DNA from 2 places in the Vibrio campbellii CAIM 519 genome. Region 2 is predicted to be linked to the other one. Evidence: predicted binding sites of a transcription regulator. Region 2 holds the regulator's gene; the other holds the start of a gene.

Region 1 (12,264 bases), 250 kb from region 2:
TCGCATTCCCTTGAACAAGTGCAGGCTTCTCGCCTAACCACTCCAAAGCCGAAGCTTCATCAGTAATGGTTGCACCTTGTTCCAATGCGTCAGCCAGCGCTTGGGTAAGCTGCTGAGTTTTAAACATTTGTGGAGTCAGTGCATGCCACAATGCTTCTCTATCTACCGTATGATCGATATTTTGTGCCGCGTTTGCTCGCTTCATCGTGTCTCTCACTGGAGACGCGAGAATGCCACCCGTAGGATGAGCGCAACAAACATCAATCAAACGGTCAATGTCGGATGTTAATACACACGGTCTTGCCGCGTCGTGGACTAATACCCACTCGCTTTCTAGATGTGTACTTACATAGTTTAGCCCTGATAACACAGAGTCTGCCCTTTCTTTGCCACCAGCTACACGAATCACATCAGGATGTTGAGCAATGGACAGTTCAGGGTAGTATGGGTCGCCGTCGGTAATAGCCACGACAACCTTAGAAATCTTTGGGTGAGAAAGCAGTTTCTCTACGGTATGTTCCAGTACCGCTTTGCCGTCAATCAACAGGTATTGTTTTGGGCGATCTGCCTTCATGCGGCTGCCAACACCAGCTGCTGGCACAATGGCAATATGGGTTGGAGTGTTAGTATCCAACATATTAATGCTCTTCCTCATCGACAATTCGGTAGAAGGTTTCGCCATCTTTAACCAAACCAAGTTCATGACGCGCACGTTCTTCGATTGCATCAAGACCTTGTCGTAAGTCATCAATCTCAGCGAACATCTCGTTATTACGAGCTTGCAGCTTGCTGTTTACTTGTTGCTGCACTTCAATTTCATCTTCTACTGTGTAGTAGTCAGAGACCCCGTTTTTGCCAAACCAGAGGGTATATTGAAGCCAGCCAAACAGTAACGTAAGGGCTATAACAAAGATTCGCATATCGTTGCTAACATTCTGTACCGGAAGGGATTAGATAAGGTGACATATATAGCATAAATGCGTGATTGGCTCTAGGGCATAAAAAGAGACTCACACGCTCCTTACAGGAAAAAAGCAGCAAAATGAAACAAAGAGACTTCCCTACTCTCTCCTTCGTCGTTCTATGGAATGACAAGTGAACGTGAGCGAAAGACATCAAAAAGCAAAGTCTTTCCTTATATCTCCAAGTGAAGTGCTCTCGAAGCGAAGCGTTCCTGAAGGGCAAAGCCCGTTCCCATATGTCAGATACAAAAACGCCCCGCAAGTGCGAGGCGTTTACAAAAGCTTTAAGTTAAGCTGTTAATTCAGTTAAGAATTAAGCTTGACCTTTAACTTCTTTAAGACCGTTGAAAGGAGCGCGCTCACCTAGAGCTTCCTCGATACGGATAAGTTGGTTGTACTTAGCAACACGGTCAGAACGGCTCATAGAACCAGTTTTGATTTGACCTGCAGCTGTACCTACCGCTAGATCAGCGATAGTTGCATCTTCAGTTTCGCCAGAACGGTGAGAGATTACTGCTGTGTAACCTGCGTCTTTAGCCATCTTGATTGCAGCTAGAGTCTCAGTTAGAGAACCGATTTGGTTGAACTTGATAAGGATAGAGTTAGCTACGCCTTTCTCGATACCTTCAGCAAGGATCTTAGTGTTAGTAACGAATAGATCGTCACCTACTAGTTGAAGCTTGTCACCTAGTAGTTCAGTTTGGTGCTTGAAGCCAGCCCAATCAGACTCGTCTAGACCGTCTTCGATAGAAACGATTGGGAATTGGTTAGCTAGCTCAGCTAGGTAGTGGTTGAACTCTTCAGAAGTGAAAGTTTTACCTTCGCCTTTCATGTTGTAGATGCCAGCTTCTTTGTCGAAGAACTCAGATGCAGCACAGTCCATAGCTAGAGTAACGTCTTTACCTAGTTCGTAACCAGCAGCTGCAACAGCTTCTGCGATAACTTCTAGAGCTTCAGCGTTAGACTTAAGGTTTGGAGCGAAACCACCTTCGTCACCAACTGCAGTGCTGTAGCCTTTAGACTTAAGAACTTTAGCTAGGTTGTGGAATACTTCTGCACCGATACGTAGACCTTCTTTAAGAGTCTTAGCGCCAACTGGTTGGATCATGAACTCTTGGATGTCAACGTTGTTGTCTGCGTGCTCACCACCGTTGATGATGTTCATCATTGGTAGAGGCATAGAGAACTGACCAGCTGTGCCGTTTAGCTCAGCGATGTGCTCGTATAAAGGCATGCCTTTAGCTGCTGCAGCAGCTTTAGCGTTTGCTAGAGAAACAGCTAGGATAGCGTTCGCACCGAACTTAGATTTGTTTTCAGTGCCGTCTAGTTCGATCATTACTGCGTCGATTGCAGCTTGGTCTTTAGCGTCTTTGCCAACTAGAGCTTCAGCGATTGCGCCGTTTACAGCTTCAACAGCTTTAAGAACACCTTTACCTAGGAAACGGGCTTTGTCACCGTCACGTAGCTCAAGCGCTTCGCGAGAACCAGTAGATGCGCCAGATGGAGCTGCTGCCATACCTACGAAACCGCATTCTAGGTGTACTTCAGCTTCTACAGTTGGGTTACCACGTGAGTCGATGATTTCACGACCTAGAACTTTAACGATCTTAGACATTAATGTTTCCTCTCGTTTCAAATATAAATGTCAATTTTAAAGGGCAGCAGCACAACCTTCGCCGCTGCCCGTATCCTTTTACTTCTCGAATTCGCCGCGAGCGTTTTGGCCAGCAGCTTTAACGAAACCTGCGAATAGTGGGTGACCATCGCGAGGCGTCGAGGTGAATTCTGGGTGGAATTGAGCCGCTACAAACCATGGGTGAGCTGGGTTCTCAATCATTTCCACTAGTTTCTTATCCGCTGATAGGCCAGATACTTTCAGACCTGCTTTTTCGATTTGCGGACGAAGATTGTTGTTTACTTCGTAACGGTGACGGTGACGCTCATGAATTGTCGCGTTGCCGTATAGTTCACGAGCTTTCGTACCTTTTTCTAGGTGACATAGCTGTGAACCAAGACGCATCGTACCACCTAGGTCAGACGTTTCAGTACGTTCTTCAACTTTACCTTCGCCGTCTACCCATTCAGTGATCAAACCTACCACAGGGTACTTAGTGTCTTTGTTAAATTCTGTTGAATGTGCACCTTCCATACCCGCTACGTTACGCGCGTATTCGATAAGTGCTACTTGCATGCCTAGACAGATACCTAGGTAAGGTACTTTGTTTTCACGAGCGTATTGTGCTGCGCGAATCTTACCTTCGATACCACGGTCACCGAAGCCGCCAGGTACTAGGATTGCATCTAGACCTTCAAGTACTTCTACGCCTTTCGTCTCAACATCTTGAGAGTCTACGTACTTAATTGTGACGTTTAGACGGTTTTTCAAGCCTGCGTGTTTAAGTGCTTCGTTTACTGACTTGTAAGCATCTGGTAGTTCGATGTATTTACCGACCATACCGATAGTTACTTCACCAGTTGGGTTCGCTTCTTCATAGATAACCTGTTCCCATTCAGACAGGTCAGCTTCTGGTGCGTTGATACCAAAGCGAGCACAAACTAGGTCATCTAGACCTTGAGACTTAACAAGTTGAGGGATCTTGTAGATAGAATCTACGTCCTTCATTGAGATAACTGCTTTTTCTTGTACGTTACAGAAAAGAGCGATTTTCTTACGCTCGTTCGCTGGGATCATACGATCAGAGCGACAAACTAGAATATCTGGTTGGATACCGATAGACAGCAGCTCTTTAACAGAGTGCTGAGTTGGCTTAGTTTTCACTTCACCTGCAGCTGCTAGGTAAGGAACTAGCGTTAGGTGCATGAACATTGCGCGTTCACGGCCTAGTTCTACAGCAAGCTGACGGATAGCTTCCATAAATGGTAGTGATTCGATATCACCTACCGTACCACCGACTTCAACGATAGCAACATCATGGCCTTCAGAACCTGCGATTACGCGGTCTTTGATAGCATTAGTGATGTGAGGGATAACCTGAATGGTTGCACCTAGGTAATCACCGCGACGTTCTTTACGTAGTACGTCTGCATAAACACGACCAGCAGTGAAGTTGTTACGCTTAGTCATCTTGGTGCGGATGAAACGCTCGTAGTGACCAAGGTCAAGGTCAGTCTCTGCGCCATCTTCCGTAACGAACACTTCACCGTGTTGAGTTGGGCTCATTGTGCCTGGATCAACGTTGATGTAAGGGTCAAGCTTCATCATAGTCACTTTAAGACCACGAGCTTCTAGAATAGCGGCAAGAGATGCTGCTGCAATACCTTTACCTAGAGAGGATACAACCCCGCCAGTAACAAAAATGTAATTTGTCGTCATGTTTAACCTGAAATTGGTTGAATGAGGGAAATGGAGTGCTTCTGGACGGGACGTAAATATACCAGAAGCTCCTAACCGCCACAACGTGAAATCTATCACACCGTAATTTTTTATTTTTTGCTTCAAATCAAATTCGAGTATTCATGCAATTTCAGCTTCGCTCTTCCCATTTCACTTCATCCCACATGGAATCGAGTTCATCTAGAGTAAAGTCTGTGAGCTGTTTACCGTGCGCTGCAACTTTAGTTTCCATGCCTTTAAAACGTTTCGAGAACTTTAAGTTGGCTTTTGCCAGTGCTACTTCTGGGTCTTTCCCTAAGTGACGAGACAGGTTCACGGTAGCAAATAAAAGATCGCCTAATTCAAGTTCGACTTTTTCCTCATCCGGCGTAATTTGAAGCACTTCTTCCATTACCTCTTCAATTTCTTCCTGCACTTTGCCTACAACCGGGCCAAGCGAATCCCAATCGAAGCCAAATTTTGCGCACTTTTTCTGGATCTTTGTAGCACGCGAAAGCGCAGGTAGAGAGTTTGGTATTGAGTCTAGAATACTTTCTTCAGCTTTGCCTACTTGTGCTTTCTCTTTCGCTTTTTCCGATTCCCAGTTTGCGTTAATCGCTTCTTCAGAATCGAACTCTACTTCTGAAAAAACATGAGGATGGCGACGCGTCAGCTTCTCGTTAACGGTTTCCACCACATCAGAAAACTCGAACAATCCCTGCTCTTTCGCTATTTGGCTGTAGAAAATCACTTGGAACAATAAGTCACCCAACTCTTCTTGCAAGTTCGGCCAATCACGGTTTTGAATCGCATCCACCACTTCGTAGGTTTCTTCGATAGTGTGCGGAACAATGGTGTCGAAGGTCTGCTTTAAATCCCAAGGGCAACCGCTTTCTGGGTCACGCAGCTTCGACATGATTTGTTCTAACTGTTCAATTGGATGACTCATTTTCTGTTCCTTTAAAACTTTCTATCTAAAGAAAAAGGTGAGCGGCCAAAACCACTCACCTTTGTTATATGTTGATCAATTCTCTAAATAATTGAAGCTGTAGCTAGGCGGCAAGCGAGCGAGACTCCTGAGCATAGCCTGCCTATGTGATGGATCGAGTGAGCGTAGGCAACAACGCTATCAGCTTCAAGTATGACGAGAATTTTAGCCTAAGCGCTTCACCGACATTACATCCTTAATCTGCTCAACACGCTTCGAAACGCGTGAGAACACTTCAAGGTTGGTCACTTCAAGATCAAAGTCCATGATCGACATTTGCGTGCGGTAATCGACTCGGCTCTTCATGCTGGTGACTTTGATTTTCTCGTTCGCAAATAGCGTTGTGATGTCTTTTAGTAGACCACCACGTTCCATCGCTTCAACACGAACCGTCAAGATGTAAGAACCGACAAAGCCGCTACCCCAAACGGTATCAATGATACGTTCTGGTGCGTGATGACGAAGTTCTTCTAGTTGCTCACAGTCAGTACGGTGCACCGAAATACCACGACCTTGAGTGATGTAACCTGAGATCTCATCACCTGGGATCGGCTGACAACAGCGCGCTAGGTGCGTCATTAAGTTATCGACACCTTCTACCACAACCGCATCTTTCTTCGGACGACTTTGTGCTGGAGCACGATTTTCTGCTTCTTGCAGTTTTTCTAGCGCTTGCTGGTCTTCCTCTTCCGCGGTTGGTTTGTTTACCAACGCATTGATGTGGTTGATGATCTGGTTGATGCGCAAGTCACCACTACCAATACCAACATACAATTCATCAGCGCTGTTGACGTTAAAGCGTTTCAGCGCGTAGTTATCAGCATCTTTCAGTGTCGCGCCGATTTTCGCCAGTTCGTGCTCTAGAATTTCACGACCCGCTTCTAAGTTCTTCTCACGACTTTGTTTGCGGAACCATGCGTTGATCTTCGCACGTGCTCGGCTCGACGTCACAAAGCCCAGCGTCGGGTTCAACCAATCACGTGAAGGGTTTGGCTCTTTCTGAGTGATGATTTCAACCTGATCGCCCATTTGCAGTTTATGAGTGAACGGGACGATACGACCCGCCACTTTGGCACCGATACAACGGTGACCCACTTCTGAGTGAATGTGGTAAGCGAAATCGAGCGGGGTTGCGCCCATTGGTAGGTCGACAACATCGCCACGTGGGGTAAAGGCATACACGCGGTCATCAAATACCTGACTACGTAGCTCATCCAGCATCTCACCAGAGTCGGACATCTCTTCTTGCCAATCGAGTAGCTTACGTAGCCACGTGATCTTCTCATCGTAACCGCTGCGACTGCTTGCGCCTTCTTTGTATTTCCAGTGTGCTGCAACACCGAGCTCAGAATCTTCGTGCATTTCTTTAGTACGAATCTGGATCTCGATGGTCTTACCTTCAGGGCCAAGAATCACGGTATGGATAGACTGGTAACCGTTTGGTTTCGGGTTTGCTACGTAATCGTCGAACTCGCTTGGTAAGTGTTTGTATTTGGTGTGAACCACACCCAGAGCGGCATAACAGTCTTGAAGTTTGTCAGCGATGATACGTACCGCTCGTACGTCAAACAATTCATCAAACGCCAGACTCTTCTTCTGCATTTTGCGCCAGATACTGTAGATGTGCTTTGGACGACCACTGACTTCTGCGTTGATGCCGCATACGGTCATTTCTTGGGTAAGGTCGTCGACAAAGTCTTTGATGTATTGTTCACGGACAATACGACGCTCAGCCAATTGCTTCGCGATTTGCTTGTAGGTTTCTGGTTGTTGGTAGCGGAAGGCGTAATCTTCGATTTCCCACTTCAGCTGACCAATACCAAGGCGGTTTGCCAGAGGCGCATAGATGTTTGCACACTCTTTTGCCGCTGCACGACGAACTTCGTCCGGCGCTTTTTTTACTTCAATCAGGTTACAGATACGTTCTGCCAGCTTGATAACCACGCAACGGAAATCATCCACCATTGCCAACAGCATGCGACGAACGTTATCGACTTGAGACGAGGCAGCTCCACCATCCATCGTTACATTCAACTGGCCGATTGCCGCCATTTCGTCGACGCCATCGATCAGCTTAATGATTTCTTTGCTGTATTTTTCCTCAAGGAGTTCTCTATCAAAAGCATCACTTGAGACCAAAGGGAACAGTTGCGCAGCGACGAGTGTCGCTTTATCCATCGACAAGGTGATCAAGATTTCGATCATCTCTCGTCCACGCCACAATAAAAGCTCCGCCTGCTCGTTATCCGCCAACACAGATTGGCAGTCACGATACACTTCGGTTAAGCGTTTCGCTGTGTTCTTCTCTTGACCTAGGCTAGCCACCCAGTTTTCAAGTTCAAACTGTTCATCTTGGTTTAAATGCGCGCTTCTTACCGCAACCATCTCATCATCCTAATTATTATATTTGTGTGGTTTGACTAACACCATCCAGGTTAGTTCTTGTGCCAAGCCTTAAGCGTTGGCTTATTGACCACCCTCCACGAGTAAGTGATCAATAAAGTCCCAATTATCAGGACTTTTCAAACAGTGCCATCGACTCTAGATGGCTGGTATGAGGGAACATGTCCAGCATACCTAATTTGGTTAATTGGTAGCCTTGCTCCAGCAAGCTCTGACTATCCCTTGCAAGGGTAGCAGGATTACAAGAAACATAAACTATACGGCGTGCGCCAAGCACAGAAACTTGATCAATGATCCCACTCGCACCCGCACGTGCTGGATCAAGCAGCACTTTGTCGAATTGTTCAGCCGCCCAAACTTGCCCTTCAAAATCTTGCTCAAGGTTAGCGTGATAAAATCGAGCGTTATTGATTTGGTTCAAAGATGCATTGTTTGCTGCCTTTTCCACCATTTCTGCCACACCTTCTACGCCAACTACGTGTTTTGCACGTTTCGCGATAGGCAAACTGAAGTTACCCAAGCCACAGAACAAATCTAACACTCGCTCGTCACTTTTTGGGTCTAACCAATCCACAGCCTGAGCAACCATTTTCTGGTTTACCGCTTGGTTCACTTGAATAAAGTTATTCGGCGTAAATGGTACAGTAACACCGGGTTCTTGATAGAAAGGCACTTCGCCCTCAACCAAATCAAGCTGATCCGTTTCAGGCATCAAACAGAGCGATGCCTGGTGACGCTTCGCCAATTTCACTAAGGTATTGGTTTCTTTTTCAGTCAGCTTGTTTAGGTGACGCAATGTAATGCATGGACCATTATCACCTAGCACCAACTCTACGTGACCAAGTTGCTCTGGCTTCTTAAACGCTTTTAACGTCGAGTAGATCTCTGGCAATAGCACATTTAACTCAGGTGCAAGCACTGGGCAATCCGTCACCTGTGCGATTTGCTTACTCTGCTTTTTACGGAAACCAAAGTGCAACTGACGAGTCTTTTTATCTACGAACAAGCTCACACGAGCACGACGACGGTAGCCAAGAGACTCACCCAACACAGGTGCATCCAACTCGATATCACTGCCGGCAAATTTTCTCATCAACTGGCGAAGCGTTTGCTGCTTGTGCGTCAATTGTTGGTCATAGTTCAAATGCTGCAGATCACAGCCACCACACTCATGGTAATGGGGACAAAATGGCTCCACGCGAGCTTCACTCGGTTTAAGGATTTTAATCAACTTACCGCGAGCGAACTTGCTCTTTTCTTCCACCAATTGGGTTACCACTTCCTCACCCGGTAGCGCACCATCAATAAATAATGGTTTCTTCTTAAGGTAAGCAATGCCTGCGCCGTGGTGATCCAAACGCTCTACTTGCACCGCTTGGTGACGGGTATTCAATTGCGTTTTCTTTTTAGGTTGAAAGATACGTGCCATGCTCTGTGCCTGATTTGTGTCTAATTGCTCTACTGCTTCACTATTCTTGCTTGCAGCCGTTGTGTGATTCGAGTGACTTGATTATGCTTACCGTTTATCCGGTGACGTCACTTTTTTGCTCAAGGCTTTATCGTGCGCTTGAGAAATAATGCGTTATTTTCCCATATCCAGACTCCGATGTAATTAGATAACATGACCAGATATGGCTTAAGAGCACGTGTAATTACACTAACTCTCGCTCCCACTCTTATTATTGGTTTATTACTGAGCGGCTTTTTCTCATTCAACCGCTACCAAGACCTAGAGAAACAAGTTATCACCACAGGTAATAGCATTATCGAACCGCTTGCGATTGCCAGTGAAACTCACCTGCTTTCCGAAAGCCGCGAGGCCGTTCGTCGCCTTATCAGTTATGCCCACCGCAAAAACTCGAAACTGGTTCGTAGTATCGCGGTGTTCGATGAAAATCATGAGCTTTTCGTCACTTCTAACTTCCATCCCAATTTTGAAGCTCTGATGTTCCCGAAGGATAAGCCGATCCCTCAGTTAGGGGACTCGGAAATCTTCGATAACTCGCTTATTCTGCGCGTGCCGATTCTATCTGAAGGTCACTATCTTTCGGAGCTCTCAAATGAGAATCAGGGCACAAAAGCCATCGGCTACATCGCCGTAGAAATGGATCTTTCGTCACTTCGCTTGCAGCAATATCAAGAAGTCTTCTCTGCCTTCTTGGTGTTGATCCTTGGTCTTGGTCTCGCGAGTGTGTTCGCCTCTCGCCTCATGCATGATGTAACCCAGCCGATCACCCACATGAAGAACGTTGTGGACCGCATTCGTCGTGGTCACCTTGATGTGCGTATCGAAGGCAAAATGCACGGTGAGTTGGACCAACTGAAAAATGGTATCAACGCCATGGCGGTCTCGCTTTCGGAATACCACGTTGAGATGCAGCACAGTATAGACCAAGCGACATCAGACTTGCGTGAGACTCTGGAACAGCTAGAGATTCAGAACGTGGAGTTGGACATCGCGAAGAAGCGTGCCCAAGAAGCAGCCCGAGTGAAGTCTGAATTCTTGGCGAACATGTCTCACGAGCTTCGTACCCCATTGAATGGCGTAATTGGCTTTACCCGCCAGATGCTGAAAACACAGCTATCGAACAGTCAAACGGATTACTTGCAGACGATTGAGAAGTCGGCGAACAACCTACTGAACATCATCAATGACATCCTCGACTTCTCGAAACTGGAAGCCGGTAAGCTAGCACTGGAAAACATTCCGTTTGAATTCCGTGAAAGCTTAGAAGAAGTAATCAACCTACAAGCCACCAGCGCGCACGAGAAAGGTTTGGAGATCACCTTGAAAGTGGATCCGAAGATCCCGCAAGGTTTGGTAGGTGACCCACTTCGTATCCAACAAATTCTCACCAACTTGGTCGGCAACTCCATCAAGTTTACTGAGCGGGGTAATATCGACATCAGCGTTGAGATGCGCTCACAATCTGGTGATTCGGTCGAACTGCAATTCATGGTGCGCGATACGGGTATTGGTATCTCAGAACGTCAGCAAGCGCAGTTATTCCAAGCGTTTAGCCAAGCGGATGCAAGTATTTCACGTCGCTATGGTGGTACCGGTCTGGGTCTGGTTATCACTCAGAAACTGGTAAGCCAGATGGGCGGCGAAATCAGTCTAACCAGTCGCCTACACCAAGGTTCTACCTTCTGGTTTACGGTTCGCTTGCACTCAACTGAAATGCCAATGAGCGATCTGATTGAAGTCGAACTACTAACTGGTAAGCAATTGCTGTTGGTTGAACCTAACATGCAAGCGGCGTCAGTGACTCAACAGATCCTGAGCCAAGAAGGCATTTTGGTGACCTACCGCTCTTCTCTGCCAGAAAACGACGAGAACTACGATTACGTCTTGTTGAACTTGGCTGCCAACCAAACCTACGATGATCAATCGGTAGCGGCTTGGATTGAGCAAGCCAAACGCATGGCTCCGAGTGTGATCATGGGTACGCCGAGTACCGAACTGGCACTGGCAGATCAAGTGATGAACGACCATCAGATCCAATGTCTGACCAAGCCATTATCACGCCGTAAGCTTCTACAAAGCCTAATCACGGATCACGTCGAAACGCCTCAAGCGGTGATTGCACCAATTGAGCCAGTGGTGAATGAACGTTTACCACTGACGGTACTAGCGGTCGACGATAACCCTGCCAACTTGAAACTGATCTCTGCGCTACTAAGAGAACGTGTAGAAACGGTAACGGCATGCAGCAATGGTCAGCAAGCGGTGAATCTCGCAACTGAGAAGAAATACGATCTCATCTTCATGGACATTCAAATGCCATTGATGGACGGTGTGACCGCTTGTCAGCACATTAAAGAGCTTGAGCTGAACAAAGACACCCCAGTGATTGCAGTCACCGCGCATGCCATGGCGGGCGAGCGTGACCGACTACTGGCTGCGGGTATGGATGATTACCTAACCAAACCAATCGAAGAGCATGTACTGCAACAGGTTTTGGTTCATTGGAACCCAAATACCTGTACTGAGAGTGTCGACAAAATCGCGCCTTCTTATGTCGAACCTGTTGTGGAGACTGCACCACCAGCACCAGAAAAACCACAGCAAGATGTCATCATCGACTGGCAAGCAGCGTTAAAGCAGAGTGCCAACAAAGAAGACTTAGCTAAAGACATGCTACGCATGCTGATTGATTTTATTCCTGAGGTGGAAGAAGTGGTCGATCAAGCATTAGAAAAAGAAGACTTCTCGCATGATGATCTTATCCATGTGGTACATAAACTTCACGGCAGCAGCTCTTACTGTGGCGTGCCGAGATTAAAGTCTCTGTGTGCAACCTTAGAACAAGCACTGCGCTCGGGTGCTGACATCGAAGACATCGAACCAGAAATGTTTGAACTTCAAGATGAGATGATCAAGGTCACCACGACAGCGAAACTCTACCTTGAACAGTAGAGAATAACTGGGTAAATCAGAGCCATAAAAAAGCCAGAGCATCGACTCTGGCTTTTTCGTATTCGGTTATTAATCCGTAATCAGACAAATTAGGATTCAAAAATCACCGTCGCGACCGCGTAATGGCGTTCATCCGAAATCGACAGATGAACATGGT
Region 2 (12,264 bases):
CTTGAAGCTCAACTGGCTGTCGCCGAAGAGAAAGACAACGGCACCTTAGTTGCGGAGATCCACGGCAAGATTGAAACCATTGGCGGTTACAGCATTCGCGCACGTGCTGCCGAGCTGCTTGATGGTCTGGGCTTTAGCCAAGAGCAAATGAGCTGGAACCTAACTCAGTTCTCGGGTGGTTGGCGTATGCGCCTTAACTTGGCTCAAGCGCTATTGTGTCGTTCTGATCTACTGTTACTCGACGAACCAACCAACCACTTGGATTTGGACGCGGTAATGTGGCTAGAGCGCTGGCTACAAAACTACCCTGGTACGCTGATTCTGATCTCGCACGACCGTGACTTCTTGGACCCGATCGTTGGTCGCATCATTCACATCGAGAACCAGCAGTTGAACGAATACACGGGTAACTACTCGTCATTCGAAAACCAACGCGCACAAAAGATGGTGCTGCAACAGGCGATGTTCGAGAAGCAACAGAAACAGATGTCGCACATGCAAAGCTACATTGACCGCTTCCGTTACAAAGCATCAAAAGCGCGCCAAGCACAAAGCCGTATTAAAGCGCTGGAGCGTATGGAGAAGGTACTGCCAGCGCAGTTCGATAACCCATTTAGTTTCCAGTTCCGCGATCCTGCAGCGCTACCAAACCCAATCATGATGATGGATGAAGTATCAGCAGGCTACGGTGACAACCTGATCCTAGAGAAGATCCGCCTTAACCTAGTGCCGGGTAGCCGTATTGGCCTACTTGGTCGTAACGGCGCAGGTAAATCAACCTTGATCAAACTGCTGTCTGGTGAGCTCAAAGCACAAGGCGGCGATCTGACTTACTCGCAAGGCGTGAAGATCGGTTACTTCGCTCAGCACCAACTAGAAACACTGCACCCAGAAGAAACACCGCTTCAGCACATGATGCAAATCGCGCCGGATCAAACCGAGCAGCAACTACGTGATTACCTAGGTAGCTTTGGTTTCCAAGGTGATAAAGCGCTTGAGAAAGTTGCACCGTTTTCTGGTGGTGAGAAAGCACGTTTGGTATTGGCATTAATTGTGTGGCAGAAACCGAACCTGTTGCTACTCGATGAACCGACCAACCACTTGGATTTGGACATGCGCCAAGCATTGACCATGGCACTGCAAACATTCGAAGGTGCCATGGTGATTGTTTCGCACGACCGCTACCTATTGCGTGCAACCACAGATGATTTGTACCTTGTGTACGATCGCCAAGTCGCACCATTCGACGGTGACTTGAACGATTACTACAAGTGGTTGACCGAGCAACAAAAAGCCGAGCGTAAAGAAGCACAAGCAGCTCAGCCAGTGAAAGATAACGCCAACAGTGCAGCGGCAAAAAAAGAGCAAAAGCGACGCGAAGCAGAATTTCGTAAACAGACCGCACCAATTCGCAAAACGCTGACACAGTTGGAAAACAAAATGGATAAGTTAGGCGAAGCACTGACGAAAGCAGAAGAACAGTTATCGGATAACTCTCTGTATGAAGCCGAAAACAAAGCTAAACTTAACGAAGTGTTGGCGCTTCAAGCTTCTAGCAAAGCAGATCTTGAAGAAGTAGAAATGGAATGGATGTCTGCCCAAGAAACACTTGAGCAGATGGAACTAGAGTTTAATCAATGACAAACGAGCACGCAGAATACACTCTTACCCTAGAACACCTTTGGCAGTTCAGTCTGCAATTTTATGGTGTGCGAGAAGTGAAGGAAGCGTGCCTATCATTGCAAAATAACTATCACGGTAACGTGAACCTATTACTGCTGCTCAGATGGCTCGATGAGCAGCAGGTAATTTTCCAAGAGCAAGACTGGCACTTGGTGCAAGGCTGTCTTGGTCGAAGTGAAACCCTGCTCCACTCTTACCGTGAACTTCGTCGCCACCTCAAATCACAAGTTAATGACGCGCTTTATCGCGAAGCATTACAGTTCGAATTGCAGCTCGAAAAACAGCAACAGTCCGACCTAGTCGACTGCGTCAACTCACTCAAATTAGTCAAGAATGACGGCGAACCACTGACGCTGAGATACTGTCGCCAGTTGGGTGGTGAACATTTACAACAGGCATTCTCCATGCCAGTTCCAAACATTCAATATCCATAAATCAGTCATAAACCAGTAAAATATCTATACTAAAGCTATAAAGGATTATATTAATAAGTTCTTCGGCGAACATTGAAGGACCATACAAGAGCAGTTAGGTATGACACAATTTTTCGCAGCCGCCGGGATTAAGAACCCGCATCTCCAGACGCTATTGCCGCGCTTTATCCGCAAAAAAGCGTTATTTACGCCTGTTTGGCAAACACTCGATACACCGGATGGTGACTTCCTTGATTTGGCCTGGTCACAGCAGCCAGGTTCTGAAGCCGCTCACATCAAACCAATCTTCGTCCTCTTTCATGGCTTGGAAGGCTGCTTCTATAGCCCGTATGCGAATGGTTTGATGAATGCCTTCTCTAAATCGGGTTGGCTGTCAGTGATGATGCACTTTCGTGGGTGCAGCGGTAAGCCAAACAAAAAAGCCCGCGCTTATCACTCCGGCGAAGTAACGGATGCTCGCTTCTTTCTTGAGCAGCTCAATCAGCAATTCCCTAACAACCCTAAAGTTGCGGTCGGTATTTCCCTTGGCGGTAACATGTTGGCGAACTACTTGGCTGAGTACAAAAACGATCCCATCTTAAGTGCCGCGACCATTGTCTCTGCACCACTGAACTTGGCAGCATGCGCAAATCGTATTGAGCAAGGCTTCTCGAAAGTTTACCGACGCTATTTGCTCTCCTCACTCAAACGCAATGCGTTACAGAAGCACGATTTGATCCACGGAGAGTTAGCCCTGTCGTACAACTCGATCAAACGCGTCACTCGCTTGTATGAGTTTGATGACTTGATCACCGCGCCTCTGCATGGCTTTAAGGACGCGCAAGATTATTACGATCAATGTTCAGGCTTAAGCAAGCTGCAGCAGATCACCTTGCCAACCTTGATCATCCACGCCAAAGACGATCCCTTTATGACCGAAGAAGTGATCCCGAAATTCGTATTGCCAGACAACATCGATTACCGACTTTACGAACATGGTGGTCACGTAGGCTTCCTAACAGGTAGCGCATTAAAGCCGAAGTTCTGGTTAGAAGAAGCCCTGCCGGCTTACTATGAAAGTATCGCTGCGGAGTACCTTTCTGCTGTATCCGTGCCGCGAACACAGTAAACTACTTAGGCGCACCAGACATCAACAACCTAAGAGGCGCGCTTAAACATCATAAAAGTTTGAGGTATTTATGATCATTCCATGGCAAGACATTGCGCCAGAGACACTAGAAAACCTGATCCGCGAATTCGTTCTTCGTGAAGGCACCGACTACGGCTCAGTTGAAGTTTCACTGCAGAGTAAAATCGATCAGGTCAAATCCCAATTAGAGAAAGGCGAAGCGGTCATCGTATTTTCTGAGCTTCATGAAACGGTTGATATCCAACTAAAAGCAAAGTTTTAGACCCTTCACATTTTACCGTATCCCACTCGATGACAAGGGCTTGTTACGTGCTATAGTGGGTTATCGACCGTGCAGCATACGCGTGCTGCACTTTACAGGTAAGTAATTTTCGACAAGGTTTGTCATGTCAGCGAAACACCCAATCATTGCGGTTACTGGTTCGTCCGGTGCCGGTACTACCACCACTTCTGAAGCCTTCCGCAAGATGTTCAATATGATGAACGTCAAACCAGCGTGGGTTGAAGGTGACAGCTTCCACCGTTTTACACGTCCAGAGATGGATGTCGAAATCCGTAAAGCGCGTGAGCAAGGCAAACACATTAGCTACTTTGGGCCACAAGCCAATGACTTTCCGGGCCTAGAAGAGTTCTTTCGTCAGTTTGGTGAAGATGGCACCGGCAGCGTGCGCCGCTATCTGCACACTTTTGATGAAGCCGTTCCATACAACCAAATGCCGGGCACCTTTACACCTTGGCAAGATCTGCCTGAAAACAGCGATGTACTGTTCTACGAAGGTTTACACGGTGGCGTGGTGGATGGCGATGTTAATGTGGCGCGTCACGTTGACTTTCTGATTGGCATGGTGCCAATCGTGAACTTGGAATGGATTCAAAAGTTCGTTCGTGACACGCGCGATCGTGGCCACTCAAGAGAAGCGGTAATGGATTCGATCGTGCGCTCGATGGACGATTATCTGAACTACATTACCCCGCAATTTTCCCGCACACATATCAACTTCCAGCGTGTACCGACCGTTGATACTTCCAACCCACTTAACGCCAAAGGCATCCCTAGTTTGGATGAAAGCTTCGTGGTGATCCGCCTACGCGGTATCAAGAATGTCGACTTCCCGTATTTGCTGGCGATGATTGATGGCTCATTCATGTCTCGCCATAACACCATTGTGGTTCCAGGCGGTAAGATGAGCTTTGCAATGGAGCTCATAGTGAGGCCGATCCTGCAGCAACTCATCGAAACTGGGAAAATTGGCTAAAAACCTCGTTAATTGAGTGTTTACTTTTCATACCGTGATCATGTGCACAGTTTTGCTTACAAAATCTCAATCATGGCACGATTAAAATCAAGAAATCGTTTCCGAAAAAGGATACTATTTCTAACCGAAACACAAGAGAGCTTGCAGCATATAAAAAGTGCTCTTATCCTAGTAAGCCCATTCAGGCTTAGCTAAAATATGGATAGCGCAAGCGTACCCTGCAGAGGAAGTGAGATATTATGGTTCTAGGTAAACCTCAAACCGACCCAACATTAGAGTGGTTTCTTTCACACTGTCATATTCATAAGTACCCATCAAAGAGCACGCTAATTCACGCGGGCGAAAAAGCAGAGACTTTGTACTACATCGTTAAAGGTTCTGTTGCGGTTCTTATCAAAGACGAAGAAGGTAAGGAAATGATCCTTTCTTACCTAAACCAAGGCGACTTCATTGGTGAGCTTGGTCTATTCGAAGAAGACCAAGAGCGTACAGCTTGGGTTCGCGCTAAATCTCCTTGTGAAGTGGCAGAGATTTCTTTCAAGAAATTCCGTCAACTTATCCAAGTTAACCCAGACATCCTAATGCGCCTTTCTGCGCAAATGGCTCGTCGTCTACAAGTTACTAGCCAAAAAGTGGGTGACCTAGCGTTCCTAGACGTAACTGGTCGTATCGCTCAGACTCTTCTGAACCTTGCTAAACAGCCAGATGCGATGACGCACCCAGACGGCATGCAAATCAAGATCACTCGTCAAGAGATCGGTCAAATTGTTGGCTGTTCTCGTGAGACAGTAGGCCGTATCTTGAAGATGCTAGAAGAGCAGAACCTAATTTCTGCGCACGGTAAAACTATCGTTGTTTACGGGACTCGTTAATCTCGATTAACGTTTAAAAAATTTAAAAGCCACCAAATGTAAGTTTGGTGGCTTTTTTGTTTTTAAGAGACGAGAATCGGGAACACTGCGTTCCGAAATCGGACTTCGTCCTTCGGGATTAAGCCCTCTAAGGTTCTGAGAGTAAAAACCTCCCGAAGCAAAGCGTTCCCGCATCTCCAGTGCGTAGCACGTTCTCGATTCTTTCTACCCGTTAGTACTCTCGAAGATCTTATCTGCCGATGCAGCCACAAATCCTGGGTACAACTCACCGTTATCCATTGGGTAGCGCTTAGCAAACTCGTAGAAGCCTCCAGGAATCACCTCAACGCCTTCAGTAAAGGTCACTGGCACTTTGTCTGCCATGGTCGACGATTGCTCTAGTAGTACCTCTGGCGTGCCTTTTACTTCACCGCCATTCTCGTTGATGGTAAAGCCTACTGTGCGTAGGTGGTCGTTCACTTGCTTCACTTCTTCATGCTGATTGAGTTGATTCACACTCACTGTGAAGTGGTTCGCTCCGTAACCATGCGCTGCAAGCCAAGAAGCGTATTCACTCTCTTTCGCCAAAGTTTGGAAGTCAGCATAGCTTAGGTCCCACAAACGTCCGCCGTACAAGAAGTCACTGCCTGTCAGTTTAGAAGCATCAACCTGCTCTGCCAGTTTATGAACGATGGCTTGTAGCTCTGGTGAGCACTCATCCACTTTCAATTCACTGATGAAGACCTTTGGCTGCTTCGGATCTGGGTGCTCAAAATGTTTTGCCACCAGCTTTTTGCTTTCAAATACGTAGTCACCACAGGCTTTGTAACCCACCGCCAAGAATGGCTTCGCTAACGTTTCAATGCCTAGGGGAGCGACATTAAACGTACGTAGCGCAATATGGTCATTAATCAGAGGTTCATCTTCTTGAAGAAGTTGATGGACTTTAGCAGCGGAAGGGCACAGACGTTGAATGTAGTCTTGCCATAGCGATTCAAATAACACATCGGGCGTCATAACGACTCCTTGTTATGAAATGTAGAGTTAGGGGTAAGAAGAAGTTGACCGCTCGTTCACAGCCCGTGGGCTGTCCAGAATCACGAACGAGCGGTCATCAACCTGTGACGGTATGTGCAGCATAAGTGCCAGTCAGTCAACACACGCTGGAGAGTCTTAAGCTCGCCTTTGGCGTTTGCCAGCGCGCTTACCAGAATCCTAACTTGGTAAATAGCTCCGGCAGAGAGAAACGGCGATACTTTGTCACCGCTTCGTATTTCTCTATTACAGGCTTAAACCTGGGCTCAATGTGGCAGGCAAGACCGTCTCTTGTCCCTCCATTGATGCCATTGGGTACGCACAGTAGTCTGCTGCGTAGTAAGCACTTGGACGTAGGTTACCTGAGGCACCCGGACCACCAAATGGCGCATCACCACTTGCACCCGTTAACTGACGGTTGCGGTTCACGATGCCGGCACGAATGTGGTCCACGAAGTATTCCCACTCTTGGTCGTCGGTCGAAACCAGACCCGCAGATAAACCAAAGCGCGTATCGTTCGCCAGTTCTACCGCTTTCTCTAGCCCCTCGTAGCGTACTACTTGTAGAAGTGGACCGAAGTACTCTTCATCTGGCAATTCGGCAATGTTCGTCACATCGATGATGCCTGGAGAAACAAACGCCGCCTCGCCCGCTTTCGCTTCAATCAAGCTTTCGCCACCCAGTGATTGCAAGTTCGCTTGTGCATCGAGAATGAACTTGGCTGCCGCAAGCGAAATTTGCGGTCCCATGAATGGCGCAGGCTCTGCAAATGGTTGGTCTACACGAATATTGCGTGTCGCTTCCACCAACTTAGTAATGACTGCATCACCCTTGTCGCCAAATGGAATGTAAAGACGACGAGCACAAGTACAGCGTTGCCCTGCGCTGATGAAGGCAGATTGGATGATGGTGTAAACCGTTGCGTCTAGTTCGCCGTAGTTATCCGAGATAACCATCGGGTTGTTGCCACCCATTTCAAGCGCCAGCATCTTACCCGGCTGACCAGCAAATTGACGATGCAGAACATGACCTGTGTTCGCACTACCGGTGAACAGCACGCCATCAATGCCTTTCGCATCAGCCAGCGCAATGCCTGTCTCTTTCGCACCTTGGACTAAGTTAATCACACCTTTTGGTAGACCAACCTCTTCCCACAACTTCATAGCAAGTTCACCCGTCCATGGCGTTTGCTCAGACGGTTTGAAGACTACGGTATTACCTGCTAGCAGCGCTGGCACAATGTGGCCATTTGGTAAGTGACCAGGGAAGTTATAAGGACCAAACACCGCCATCACGCCTAATGGGCGATGACGCAATACAATTTGGTTGCCCGCGGCTTCACGTGTCGCTTCACCAGTACGGTCGTGGTAAGCACGAATAGAAATCGCAATTTTACCTGCCATCGCTGCCGCTTCGGTACGTGTTTCCCAGATTGGCTTGCCGGTTTCTTTGGCAATCACTTCAGCGATTTTTTCGCTGTTCTCTTTTACTTTCTCAGCAAAAGCCAATACGATCGCCTCACGCTCTGCAAATGGGCGCTTCTTCCAATCAACAAACGCTTCACGCGCCGCAGATACCGCTTGGTTAACCTGCTCTGCTGTTGCGCCGTTGCCTTGCCAGATAACTTCTTGGTTGTAAGGCGACAGAGACGTAAATGCTTCACCCTGACCTTGTACCCATTCACCTGCAATCCAATGTGTCATTGTTTCTATCCTTAAATTCTGTCGTCAGTTACTGCGGAAGAAGGCGAACAAAATCCCCTTCCTCAACCAAGAGTGCATCCGCCAATTCAGGTGCGAGCACTACGCTTTGCGTTTCCGCGTCATACGCCGCTTTTGCTGCTGCGGCACGGAAGTTCTCGAATGACGAGTTACACATCAAGAAGTCTTTTGTGCTGGTGTGCTCCGAGATTTTGACTTGCGCGCGGAATGAGTGGCGTACCGATTCGATATTGCGTAGGTCACACTCCACCGTTGGACCACCATCAAAAATGTCAACGTAGCCACGGTTGGTAAAGCCTTCACGCTCAAGCAGCTTCAATGCTGGACGCGTGTTATCGTGCACTTTGCCAATCACGGCTTGTGCCTCTGGGCTCAGTAGGTTGATGTAGATTGGCAACTTCGGCATCAAGTCGGCGATAAAGCCTTTCTTGCCGATACCAGTAAGGTAATCCGCAAGCGTAAAATCGATAGAGAAGAAATGCTCTTGAAGCCACTGCCAGAATGGTGAATTACCTTCCTCGTCTGAAACACCACGCATTTCAGCAAAGATGGTTTCCGAGAAACGTTCTGGGTGCTCTGCCATCATTAAGAAACGGCACTTGGACATCAGACGCCCGTTCAAGCCACCACGAAATTTCTCACGTAGGAACAAGGTACAGATTTCACTGTTACCCGTGTAGTTATTACCAAACGTCAGCAGTTTCACCACGTTGTTTACACCAAGCTTTGGTGACGAGTGCACCACTTTGCTGATGTGGTAAGAATAAAAAGGCACATCCCAGCCGATCGAAGCTTCAATACCTGTGGTACCTGCGACTTCACCAGTTTCAGATTCAAAGCCCACCATTAGGTAGCCTTCATCACCAGCTTCATTCACTTCAGGTTTGCCAAAACTGTATTCTGAGTGCTTGATTCGATTGGTTAACAGTTCTTCGTTAACCGGTAGAGATGTAAATCCATGACCTGACTCAACCGCACAGGTGTGCAGCGCGTCATAATCCGACATTGCGATAGGGCGAACTACTAGCATCAATACTCCCTCCAGATGCAAGAAGATCCTAACTATATTTTAGGAACAATACCCCCATCAGAGATCCTTGATGGGGGTTTCTAGGTTGACGATAAGCGGAGATCGCGCTTAAACCAGCGTAGCGATCGCTTTATCCAGCTTAGCCAAACCTTCTTCAATTTCTTGTTGTGTGATGACGAGTGATGGTGTGAAACGTACGACATTGGCACCCGCAACCAATACCATGAGACCTTGTTTACCTGCAGCAACCAGTACGTCACGCGCACGACCTTGCCACTCTTCATTCAGTGCTGCACCAAGCAGTAGACCTTTACCACGCACTTCAGAGAAGATGTTGTATTTCGCGTTAATCTTCTCCAGACCCTCACGGAACATCACTTCACGCTCTAGCACGCCAGCCAGTACTTCTGGTTTTGTTACTTCATCAACAACCGCTTCTGCAACCGCACACGCTAGTGGGTTACCGCCGTAAGTTGAACCGTGCGTGCCCACTTTCATGTGCTCAGCCAGTTTTGCCGTCGTTAGCATGGCACCGATAGGGAAACCGCCGCCCAGTGATTTCGCTGTGCTTAGAATGTCTGGCGTGATGCCTACACCTTGGTATGCGTAGAAGTGACCTGTACGGCCGTTACCAGTTTGCACTTCATCAAAGATCAGTAGTGCGTTGTGTTTGTCACACAGTTCACGAACCGCTTGAGCAAACTCAGGTGTTGGTGGAATGACGCCGCCCTCACCTTGCAGAGGCTCCATCATTACCGCACAAGTGCGATCAGACATATGTGCTTGTAGTGCTTCGATATCGTTGTAAGGAAGGTGTGTCACATCGCCTGGCTTAGGGCCGAAACCGTCTGAGTAAGCCGCTTGACCGCCTACCGTTACCGTGAAGAAAGTACGACCATGGAAACCTTGTTTGAATGCGATGATTTCAGATTTCTCAGTACCATGAACGTCTGCTGCGTAACGACGAGCTAGCTTTAGTGCCGCTTCGTTTGCTTCTGCGCCAGAGTTAGCGAAGAACACGCGCTCAGCAAAGCTGACTTCTGTTAGCTTCTTCGCCAATCGCAGTGCAGGCTCGTTAGTCATAACATTACTTAGGTGCCAAAGCTTGTTACCTTGCTCAGTCAATGCGTTCACCATAACTGGGTGACAATGGCCAAGACAGCTCACCGCAATACCACCAGCAAAGTCGATGTATTCATTTCCGTTCTGATCCCAAATACGTGAACCTTCACCTTTTACAGGGATCATTTCCATCGGGTTATAGCAAGGTACCATTACCTCATCGAATAAACCGCGCTCTACTTTGTTTTCCGTTGTCATTGCACATTCCTTATTGATACCGCATGCCTGGCAGATAAGCGAATTTAACCGGCACTCTTTGCCAGCAAATAATGTTTTGCATTTAAGCTATTACGGCATTGTATTTACATTTGATTAACCATTTCAATAGTGATTTATTCTTTTCGCATCCAAGCGCAACACCTCATACTCACTATCTATGATTATTTATGCACCAAGAAACGCAAATAGAGAAGCAATTTTTTATAAAAACCATGTATGACAATGGCTAGAAGGAAATGAGAAAAATGAATAGACCTCACCTAATTGGCAGAACGCATAGTTTTGCATTCGCCTTCTTAGATGGAAAATATGAAGAATTTGTTAAGAAAGGTGATCGCGATCAGATCGTTTTACGCGCGAGAAAGTTTGCGAGTAGTTCGTGGCCTTGTTCTGTCTTAATTGACTCAGGATGAAACTGTACCGCGTCAATTGGCAGGGTTTTATGCTGGTAGCCCATGATTTCATCCATGGTTCCGTCAGTCAGCTCTGTCCAAGCGGTCAATTCAAACACATCAGGTAACGTGCCGTTTTTCACCACCAGAGAGTGGTAGCGGGTTACCGTCAATGGGTTGTTAAGGTTTTTAAACACACTGCGACCGTTGTGACGAATTGGTGATGTCTTGCCGTGCATCACTTGTCGAGCACGAACCACTTCCCCTCCAAACACCTGTGCAATCGCCTGATGACCAAGGCAAACGCCCAAGATAGGTAACTTACCAGCAAAGTGCTCAATGGCTTGTAGAGAGATACCCGCTTCGTTAGGAGTACATGGCCCTGGAGAGATCACCAAATGAGTTGGGTTGAGCGCCTCAATGCCTTGGATATCGATTTCATCGTTACGCACCACCTTTACGTCTGCACCAAGCTCGCAGAAGTATTGGTAAAGGTTGTAGGTAAAAGAGTCGTAGTTATCGATGATCAACAACATAAAAGGTCGGTTGCTCCAATCCGTTTTGGCAATGCTTACGTGGTGAATCGCCACGTTCGTGACAATCAAGGGCGGTATTTTGCTATACCAAGCAAGAAAGGCAAGTTTTTGCTGAATAAAAAGGCCAGCATAGGCTGGCCTTTGGTCTTTACAGCTATTTAAGAACTGTTTGTCAGGAAATAAATTCGTTTAGCGGCGACGGCCGAATAAGCCCAGACCTAGCAGCGCAATTAGCGCGCCAAAGCCAAATGAACCACCATCATCATCGTCTGATGGGTTCGTGCTCGACGCCTCTAACGTAACAGCGCGAGAATCACTGAACTTAACCGTATTACCCGTAGAGTCTGTCACTTTCTCTTCTAGAACGTACTGACCTTCTGTTGGTGCTTTGTCGAACTCCACACTCACGCTACGAGCATCAATGTCCGCTTGTGTCAGTGTGGCACTCGCTTCGTAACCATCAGCATCAGAGGTTGATGACGCTGCTTGAGTTGCTTCCGTTAGGCTTACTGTCACGATGTCACCGACAACTGCGTTTGGCGGCAGGCGTACTTCCACTGCTAGGTTTTCACCTGAGCTTGGAAGGTCGATATCTGTATCTGGGAAATCAATCGCGATGATCACTGGATCGTGGTCAGACGCCGAGAACGCATCTTTGTACTTCGGCATATCACCTGTGTACTTGCTGCTGTATTCGAACAAGTTACTTTCTAGTGAGTTGATATGCCAATCTTCAATCGCCACCACTTTTTGTGCCAAGCTGTTGCTAGCCAATGCGTGGTCTAGGTTACCTAGCTCACCAGAGTAGGTGTATGAGAAAGTGTCTGCGCCGTGAAGTACCGTGTTCAGGTTATG

The links. The regulator CRP, encoded in region 2, controls carbon source genes, mostly activating them, when cyclic AMP is high. The targets are predictions, from matches to a motif close to TGTGANNNNNNTCACA.
Region 1: A8140_RS13305 (CTP synthase) is a predicted target of CRP. The motif match lies at 4,381-4,396, and genes of this name have one in related genera.

What each region holds. Positions count from the first base shown of each region.
Region 1 is NZ_CP015863.1:2,779,401-2,791,664, forward strand. Features, by position in the region: gene ispD (2-C-methyl-D-erythritol 4-phosphate cytidylyltransferase) at 1-637, opposite strand, end outside; gene ftsB (cell division protein FtsB) at 639-920, opposite strand; gene eno (phosphopyruvate hydratase) at 1,276-2,577, opposite strand; gene A8140_RS13305 (CTP synthase) at 2,656-4,296, opposite strand; gene mazG (nucleoside triphosphate pyrophosphohydrolase) at 4,448-5,245, opposite strand; gene relA (GTP diphosphokinase) at 5,450-7,669, opposite strand; gene rlmD (23S rRNA (uracil(1939)-C(5))-methyltransferase RlmD) at 7,797-9,116, opposite strand; gene barA (two-component sensor histidine kinase BarA) at 9,309-12,107, shown strand; gene acpS (holo-ACP synthase) at 12,197-12,264, opposite strand, start outside.
Region 2 is NZ_CP015863.1:3,031,092-3,043,355, forward strand. Features, by position in the region: gene A8140_RS14555 (ABC transporter ATP-binding protein) at 1-1,641, shown strand, start outside; gene A8140_RS14560 (TIGR02444 family protein) at 1,638-2,117, shown strand; gene A8140_RS14565 (hydrolase) at 2,218-3,225, shown strand; gene A8140_RS14570 (YheU family protein) at 3,296-3,508, shown strand; gene A8140_RS14575 (phosphoribulokinase) at 3,633-4,502, shown strand; gene crp (cAMP-activated global transcriptional regulator CRP) at 4,742-5,374, shown strand; gene A8140_RS14585 (DUF1338 domain-containing protein) at 5,579-6,370, opposite strand; gene astD (succinylglutamate-semialdehyde dehydrogenase) at 6,635-8,092, opposite strand; gene astA (arginine N-succinyltransferase) at 8,121-9,140, opposite strand; gene A8140_RS14600 (aspartate aminotransferase family protein) at 9,249-10,460, opposite strand; gene A8140_RS14605 (aminodeoxychorismate/anthranilate synthase component II) at 10,822-11,409, opposite strand; gene A8140_RS14610 (ExeM/NucH family extracellular endonuclease) at 11,599-12,264, opposite strand, start outside.